Vreelandella piezotolerans: one gene and its partner. The protein of the gene in region 2 interacts with the protein of the main gene of each other region in a pairwise test. Links are inferred from orthologs where the notes say so. Each region holds a gene or a part of one and is shown on either strand. Other genes may lie near its edges.

Region 1 (3,587 bases), 1.1 Mb from region 2 along the record:
TCTTCGGCGTTGACGTCATCGCCTTCGCTCACGGCGACTTCGATGATTTCGACGTTATCGGAGCCGCCAAGGTCAGGCACCTTGATGTCGACGGTCTGCTTGCCACCGCTGGCTTTCTTCGGCGCCGGAGCGGCGTCTTCTTGCTGTTTGGCGGGCGCTTCGTCTGACGACGACGCTTCGTCGGCTTCCGCTTCTGGCTCGGCATCGCTCTCACCGCCACCTTCCACTTCCAGCTCGACGATATCGTCGCCTTCCGAGACTTTATCGCCCTCTTTGACCAACACTTTGATCACCTTGCCGCCTTTCGGGGCCGGTACGTCCATGCTGGCTTTGTCGGATTCCAGAGTGATCAGGGTGTCTTCCGCTTCGATGACGTCGCCTTCTGACACCGCAATCTCGATGATTTCGACATCGGTATCCCCACCGATGTCGGGAACTTTGATGATTTCGCTACTCAAGGTCGCGCTCCTTCCAAATCGGATCGAGCCGGCGGACATCTGTCCGCCGGGCAGCGGTTTAGCTGGTCAGCGGGTTCGGCTTGTTGGCATCGATGCCATACTTCTTCAGCGCTTCGCCAACCTGCTTGCGATCAAGCTCACCACGGTCGGCCAGCGCACGCAGCGCAGCAACGGTGACGAAGTAGCGGTCTACTTCGAAGAAGTAGCGCAGCTTCTCGCGGGTATCGGAACGACCAAAGCCGTCGGTACCCAACACGGTGTAATCACTGGGCACCCAAGCACGTACTTGATCCGCGTAGAGCTTCATGTAGTCGGTAGACGCAATCACCGGACCATCACGACCTTCCAGGCACTTGGTAACGTGGGGCTTGTTGGCCTCGGCATCCGGGTTGAGGAACGCTTCACGCTCCAACAGCAGCGCTTCACGACGCAATTCGTTGAAGCTGGTCACGCTCCAGATGTCGGCACCGATGCCCCAGTCGTTGGCCAGCAGTTCGGCGGCGGCTTCCACTTCGCGCAAAATGGTGCCCGAGCCCATCAGCTGAACGCGACCTTTGTCACCCTTCGTCTCTTTGAGCAGGTACATGCCCTTGACGATATCGTCGGCCGGTACGTCCTCGAGTTCGGGGTGCTCGTAGTTCTCGTTCATCACGGTCAGGTAGTAGAAGCAGTTCTCCTGATCGGTGAACATGCGCTTCAAACCATCCTGAACGATGACCGCCACCTCATGACCGTAGGTCGGGTCGTAGCTGCGGCAGTTAGGGATGGTGGACGCCTGAATCAGGCTGTGGCCATCCTGGTGCTGCAGGCCTTCACCGTTGAGCGTGGTACGCCCAGCGGTACCGCCGACCATGAAGCCACGCGCCTGCAAGTCGCCTGCGGCCCAGGCCAAGTCGCCGATACGCTGGAAGCCGAACATCGAGTAGTAGATGTAGAACGGCAGCAGCGTGACGTTGTTGTTGCTGTAGGAGGTCGCAGCGGCAATCCACGCCGACATCGCGCCTGCTTCGGAAATCCCCTCTTCGAGAACCTGACCTTTCTGGTCCTCGCGGTAGTACATGATCTGGCCCTTATCGACCGGCTCGTACTTCTGACCTTCAGAGGTGTAGATACCGAGCTGGCGGAACATACCTTCCATACCGAAGGTACGCGCTTCGTCCGGAATGATCGGCACGACCTGTTTGCCCAGCTTCTTATCTTTCACCAGGCCGTTCAGAATACGCACGAACGCCATGGTGGTAGACACTTCGCGCCCTTTGGAGCCGCCCATTTGCGAGGCAAAGGTCTTGTCTTCCAGGGTCGGAATGTCCAGCGGCTCGAACGTGCTGCGGCGACTCGGCAGATAGCCGTTAAGACGCTCGCGCTGCAAGTGCATGTACTTGAGTTCGGGAGAGTCCTCTTCCGGCTTGTAATACGGCACGTCCTTGAGCTGCTCGTCGGTGAGCGGAATACCGAAACGGTCGCGGAATTTCTTCAGCGCTTCGTACTCCATGCTCTTGACCTGGTGCGCTTCGTTGGCCGCTTCGCCATCGCCGCTGCCCATGCCGTACCCTTTGATGGTGTGCGCCAGGATGACGGTGGGCTTGCCATTGGAGGTATTGACCGCTTCGTGATAGGCCGCGTAGACCTTGAACGGGTCGTGACCGCCACGGTTGAGCTTCCAGATATCTTCGTCGGAGAGGTCTTTGACCATTTCTTCGGTTTCCGGGTACTTACCGAAGAAGTGCTCACGGGTGTAAGCACCGCCGTTCGCCTTGTAGTTCTGGTACTCGCCGTCGACCGCCTCGTCCATGCGTTTTTGAAGGATGCCTTTCTTATCCTTCTCGAATAGCGGATCCCAGTGACGCCCCCAAACGACCTTGATCACGTTCCAACCGGCACCGCGGAAGACGCCTTCGAACTCGTCCATGACGCGGGAGTTACCGCGTACCGGGCCGTCCAAGCGCTGCAGGTTACAGTTGATGACGAAGATCAGGTTATCGAGGTTCTCACGGCCCGCCAACGAGATCGCGCCCAGGGATTCCGGCTCGTCACACTCGCCGTCGCCCATGAAGCACCAGATCTTGCGGTCGTGCATGTCTTTCAGCTCACGGTGATGCAGATACTTCATCACGTGGGCTTGATAGATGGCCTGAATCGGGCCCAGACCCATGGACACCGTGGGGAACTGCCAGTAATCCGGCATTAGCCACGGGTGCGGGTAAGAAGAGAGGCCGTCGCCGTCGACTTCGCGACGGAACTTGTCCATTTGCTCTTCGGTCAGGCGACCTTCCAGGAACGAACGCGCGTAGATACCCGGCGCTACGTGACCCTGAATGTAAATCAAGTCGCCTTCGAAATCGCCTTTAGGGGCACGGAAGAAGTGGTTGAACCCCACATCATATAGCGTGGCAGACGACATGAAGCTTGCAATGTGACCACCCAAGCCCGGGTTGGCCCGGTTGTTACGAATGACCTGTGCAATGGCGTTGTAACGGATCAAAGAGCGAATACGGCGCTCCATGAACAGATCGCCAGGCATGGGCGCTTCGCGGTGAACCGGAATCGTATTACGGTGGGGGGTTGTCACCGAGAAGGGCACCTTCATCCCGTCCCGGCGCAGGCGATCCGCCAGGCGGGTCATCAGGTAGCGGGCACGATCTTCGCCCTCACGATCCAGTACCGATTCCAGGGATTCCAGCCACTCCGTGGTTTCGACCGGATCGAGATCTTCTCTTGTCTCCAGACTCATAGAGGTCTCTCCGAATGACGATAAATGACAATGAGCCCCGCCAACCCTTCGGGCCTGGGGCGGCTGCGGTGTTGGGCCACCACAGGCCATGCAATGGCACGACGCGTTTGCATCGTACGGGGGTTTTCGTTCTACATTCAACGAGCTACGCTCGCCTTGATGTAGTAAAGCTACACGTATAGAGTGAAGGTTAGCCTTTTGTATATGCGAAGATACCGCAAAGTCGCCACGCTGCCAATTCCAGTGAAACGTAAAAGGCTATCCAAAACAAACTATTGCACTGCAACATAAGCGCTTTATAAGACCTTTGTCGCTACGACTAACACCCCCAAAATGTAGTTAAACTACCGTTTTATTACCTGCCTCAAGAATCACTTAACATGGCTTTTTAACCAACG
Region 2 (3,146 bases):
TGAGTTCCAAGGATTGGCCATCATGGAAGCCACCCAACGAGGTGCCACGCCGCTAGTGCCGGACCGGCTTTGCTTCCCGGAGCTTTACCCAAATGAATATCGCTATGATGGCACGCAAGAGGGGCTGTTTCATCGTTTAAAAGCGTGGTTATTGGATCCGACGTGCCAGCCTGCGCCGCTTGACACGTGCTCCTGGGAGTGGCCGCAGTGGCAAGCCGTATATCGTCAACTGCTGATGCAAGGGGCGTCGAGTGACTCCATGCGCCGGGTGGGCCAGTGAACGATCGCCGTATGGCGGCGCATCTTGTCGGCAAGCCCAGGGTGATGATCACGAATCACCTGCTCGGCAAAATTCGATAAAAATCGCGATTTCAATACGGCCCTCGCACGGTCCACACCGCTATCTTGATAAGGCGTTGACGCCAAAAGCATAAAACCGTCCTTGGGAATTCGCCCCGCACGCATGTTGGCCTCGATAATGCTTGCGGCGGTCGACAATGGGGCCGCCAGGTCTGGTCCGTAGGGACCGATGATCAACGCGGTGTTAGGTAGGTGCAAGAAGTCGAAGCCGCGTCCAATGCAGATGACCCACTCGCGATGCTCGATTTCGAGCTCTCGGGTCACGCCGCTTAGCTCGCTTACATGGGCCATGTTGCCCAGCAGCAGCGGCAGCAGATCTCGTTGAACATCATCAGGCATGTCGGGACAAAGGCTCGCTAACGTGGCATGTAAATCATTCGCTGGTCGATCGATCCAGTCGCGTATATCGAGCACCTCGCCACCTTGGCCGTGAAGAATCATGGCGTCGCTGTCGGTTTCAAAGCCGCACACGAGCGGGTAGACCTGCTGATGGTCGTGGCCAAACAGCTGGCCTGCTTGCTGAGCAATGGCGTACGCGTGGGCTTTGGCCGCGTCGGCATCGCAGTTGAACCCGGCGCACCCCCGTGCGGGATGTCCGCTGGAAAAATGGTAAGTAATCAGCAACAGCGTGGCGCGACCGCTCTGAGTGGCTTGCAAGACAGTCTCGGTGAGCAGCTCGCCGAGATAAGGCCAGCCTAGGTCGAAAATACCGCCTAGATTACGAAACGGTGTGATGATTCCAAGCGGTGTCTGCGTGGCGTGGGGAATATGGATTCGGCCATCCATACATTTCATCACCACAATCGACGTCGGATGCTTGGCCATATAGCGCTGGCGGGCCAGCCAGGCATCGGGGCTGCAAAAACGTTCGGCGTGCTGCCTGGAAAGTTGCAGCAGGGCATCGATACGCTGGGTAATAGGCTGGCGGTAGAGGTCAGCAGTGGTGCTTGGCATGGGACGATCCTGGCGGTGGCATGCCGTTAGGCAAGCTCGGTCTTTTCTTTATAGTCGCACAGATCTTCGATGATACAGCTACCGCAGCGAGGTTTTCGCGCAATGCACGTGTAACGCCCATGTAGTATCAGCCAATGATGGGCGTCTTGCTTGAAGACACTGGGGACATGGCGCAGCAGCTTTCGTTCGACCTCGATGACGTCCTTGCCCTTGGCGATGCCGGTGCGGTTCGATACGCGAAAAATGTGCGTATCCACCGCAATGGTAGGCTGACCAAAGGCCGTATTTAAAATCACATTGGCGGTCTTGCGACCCACCCCGGGGAGCGCCTCAAGCGCTTTGCGAGTTTGCGGGACCTGACCGCCATGCTGGTCGACCAGCAGGTGGCAGGTTTTCATGAGATTGTCTGCCTTGGTATTGAACAGCCCAATGGTTTTGATGTGCTGTTTTAGGCCGTCGATACCTAGTTCGATAATGGCTTGGGGCGTATTGGCGACCGGAAAAAGCCGGGCCGTTGCTTTGTTGACGCCTACGTCGGTGGCTTGGGCGGAAAGCAGTACCGCCGCGAGCAGCTCGAACGGCGTGCTCCAGTTGAGTTCGGTGGTGGGGTGCGGGTTTTCCGCCTGTAGGCGCGCGAAAATCTCATGACGCTTTTGGGCATTCATGGTGTGTTCTCTTGGTTACTTGATGGTGCCGGTCACTCGCACGCGCCGCTCGGCGCGCGGGGTGCTCGTCGTCGGCGCTGCCCGGAAAGCGCGCCGCGCATCCAGCGCATTTTTGAGTGCGATCAAAAGCCCGGCTACGAAGAAAGCGCCAGGCGGCAGAAGGAAAAAGAGAAACTGGTAATCCGCCACCAGGGTGATCTGCCAGTCAGCGGCCACGGGCCCCAACAGCAGCGCCATGTCGCTCAACAGGGTGCCCTGGCCCATGAGCTCGCGAATCGCGCCCATGAGCACCAGCACGGCACCAAACCCCAATCCCATCATCAAACCATCGATCGCCGCGGGCAGCACGGGTTGGCGGGAGGCAAACGCCTCCGCGCGACCCAATATGGCGCAGTTGGTCACGATAAGCGGAATGAAGATGCCTAGTATTTGATACAGCGAATAAACAAACGCGGCCATCAGCAGCTCGGCGCAGGTCACGAAGGCGGCAATCACCATGACGAACGCAGGCAAGCGCACGGCACTGGGCACTTGGTGGCGAATCAGCGAGATCGTCGTGCTGGACCCCACCAGCACCAACAGTGTCGCCAGCGCCAAGCCTAATGCGTTCACTACGCTGGCGCTGACGGCCAGCAGTGGGCATAGCCCGAGTAATTGCACCAGCGCTGGATTGTTCGACCAAAGCCCTTCACGGGCCAGCTCTCTCCATTGGCTCATAGGGCTGACTCCTGCCGGGCGAGCTGTTGGTGATAATAGCGTAACGTATCGTGTACGGCGTTGATCACGGCCCGTGGCGTGATCGTTGCGCCGGTAAAACTGTCGAAGTCGCCGCCCTCTTTACGAACCGCCCAGCCGCTGGGGGATAGGCTTTGTAGGCTCAATCCGTCGAACGATGTGATCCAGTCGCTCCGGGAGCGTTCGATATCGTCGCCAAGCCCTGGCGTCTCTTGATGGTGAGTGACGCGCACACCGGTTATCTCGCCGCTCTGGTCAATGGCTACTAGCAGGCGAATCTCGCCATTATACCCTTGGCGGGTAACGACCGGCAGAATGGTGACGGCGTCGCCGCCTTGCTGCACCCGCCAACCCTCTTGTGGCATCCGGTGGCCCAATAATGAGGGAGCGGGTAACGAAAACGTGCCCTCTAGAACGGTTTGAACCGGTGCC

Evidence for each region.
Region 1: the proteins of nth (region 2) and aceE interact in binary tests that used the Escherichia coli proteins (3 or more experiments, as listed by UniProt). The link is inferred for Vreelandella piezotolerans from one-to-one orthologs.

The regions. Positions count from the first base shown.
Region 1 is NZ_CP048602.1:3,094,973-3,098,559, forward strand. The notes cover bases 317-3,581. They hold aceE (pyruvate dehydrogenase (acetyl-transferring), homodimeric type), read right to left. Parts: upstream 3,190-3,581; coding sequence 517-3,189; downstream 317-516. Other genes in these bases: aceF (pyruvate dehydrogenase complex dihydrolipoyllysine-residue acetyltransferase), read right to left, coding at 317-458. In the rest of the region: more of aceF, read right to left, coding at 1-316. UniProt on the Escherichia coli protein: Component of the pyruvate dehydrogenase (PDH) complex, that catalyzes the overall conversion of pyruvate to acetyl-CoA and CO(2).
Region 2 is NZ_CP048602.1:2,002,759-2,005,904, reverse strand. What follows is about bases 161-2,984. They hold nth (endonuclease III), read right to left. Parts: upstream 1,980-2,984; coding sequence 1,341-1,979; downstream 161-1,340. Other genes in these bases: rsxG (electron transport complex subunit RsxG), read right to left, coding at 2,693-2,984; GYM47_RS09220 (electron transport complex subunit E), read right to left, coding at 1,995-2,696; GYM47_RS09230 (hypothetical protein), read right to left, coding at 226-1,314; GYM47_RS09235 (tRNA-queuosine alpha-mannosyltransferase domain-containing protein), read left to right, coding at 161-280. Outside these bases: more of GYM47_RS09235, read left to right, coding at 1-160; more of rsxG, read right to left, coding at 2,985-3,146. UniProt on the Escherichia coli protein: DNA repair enzyme that has both DNA N-glycosylase activity and AP-lyase activity. The DNA N-glycosylase activity releases various damaged pyrimidines from DNA by cleaving the N-glycosidic bond, leaving an AP (apurinic/apyrimidinic) site.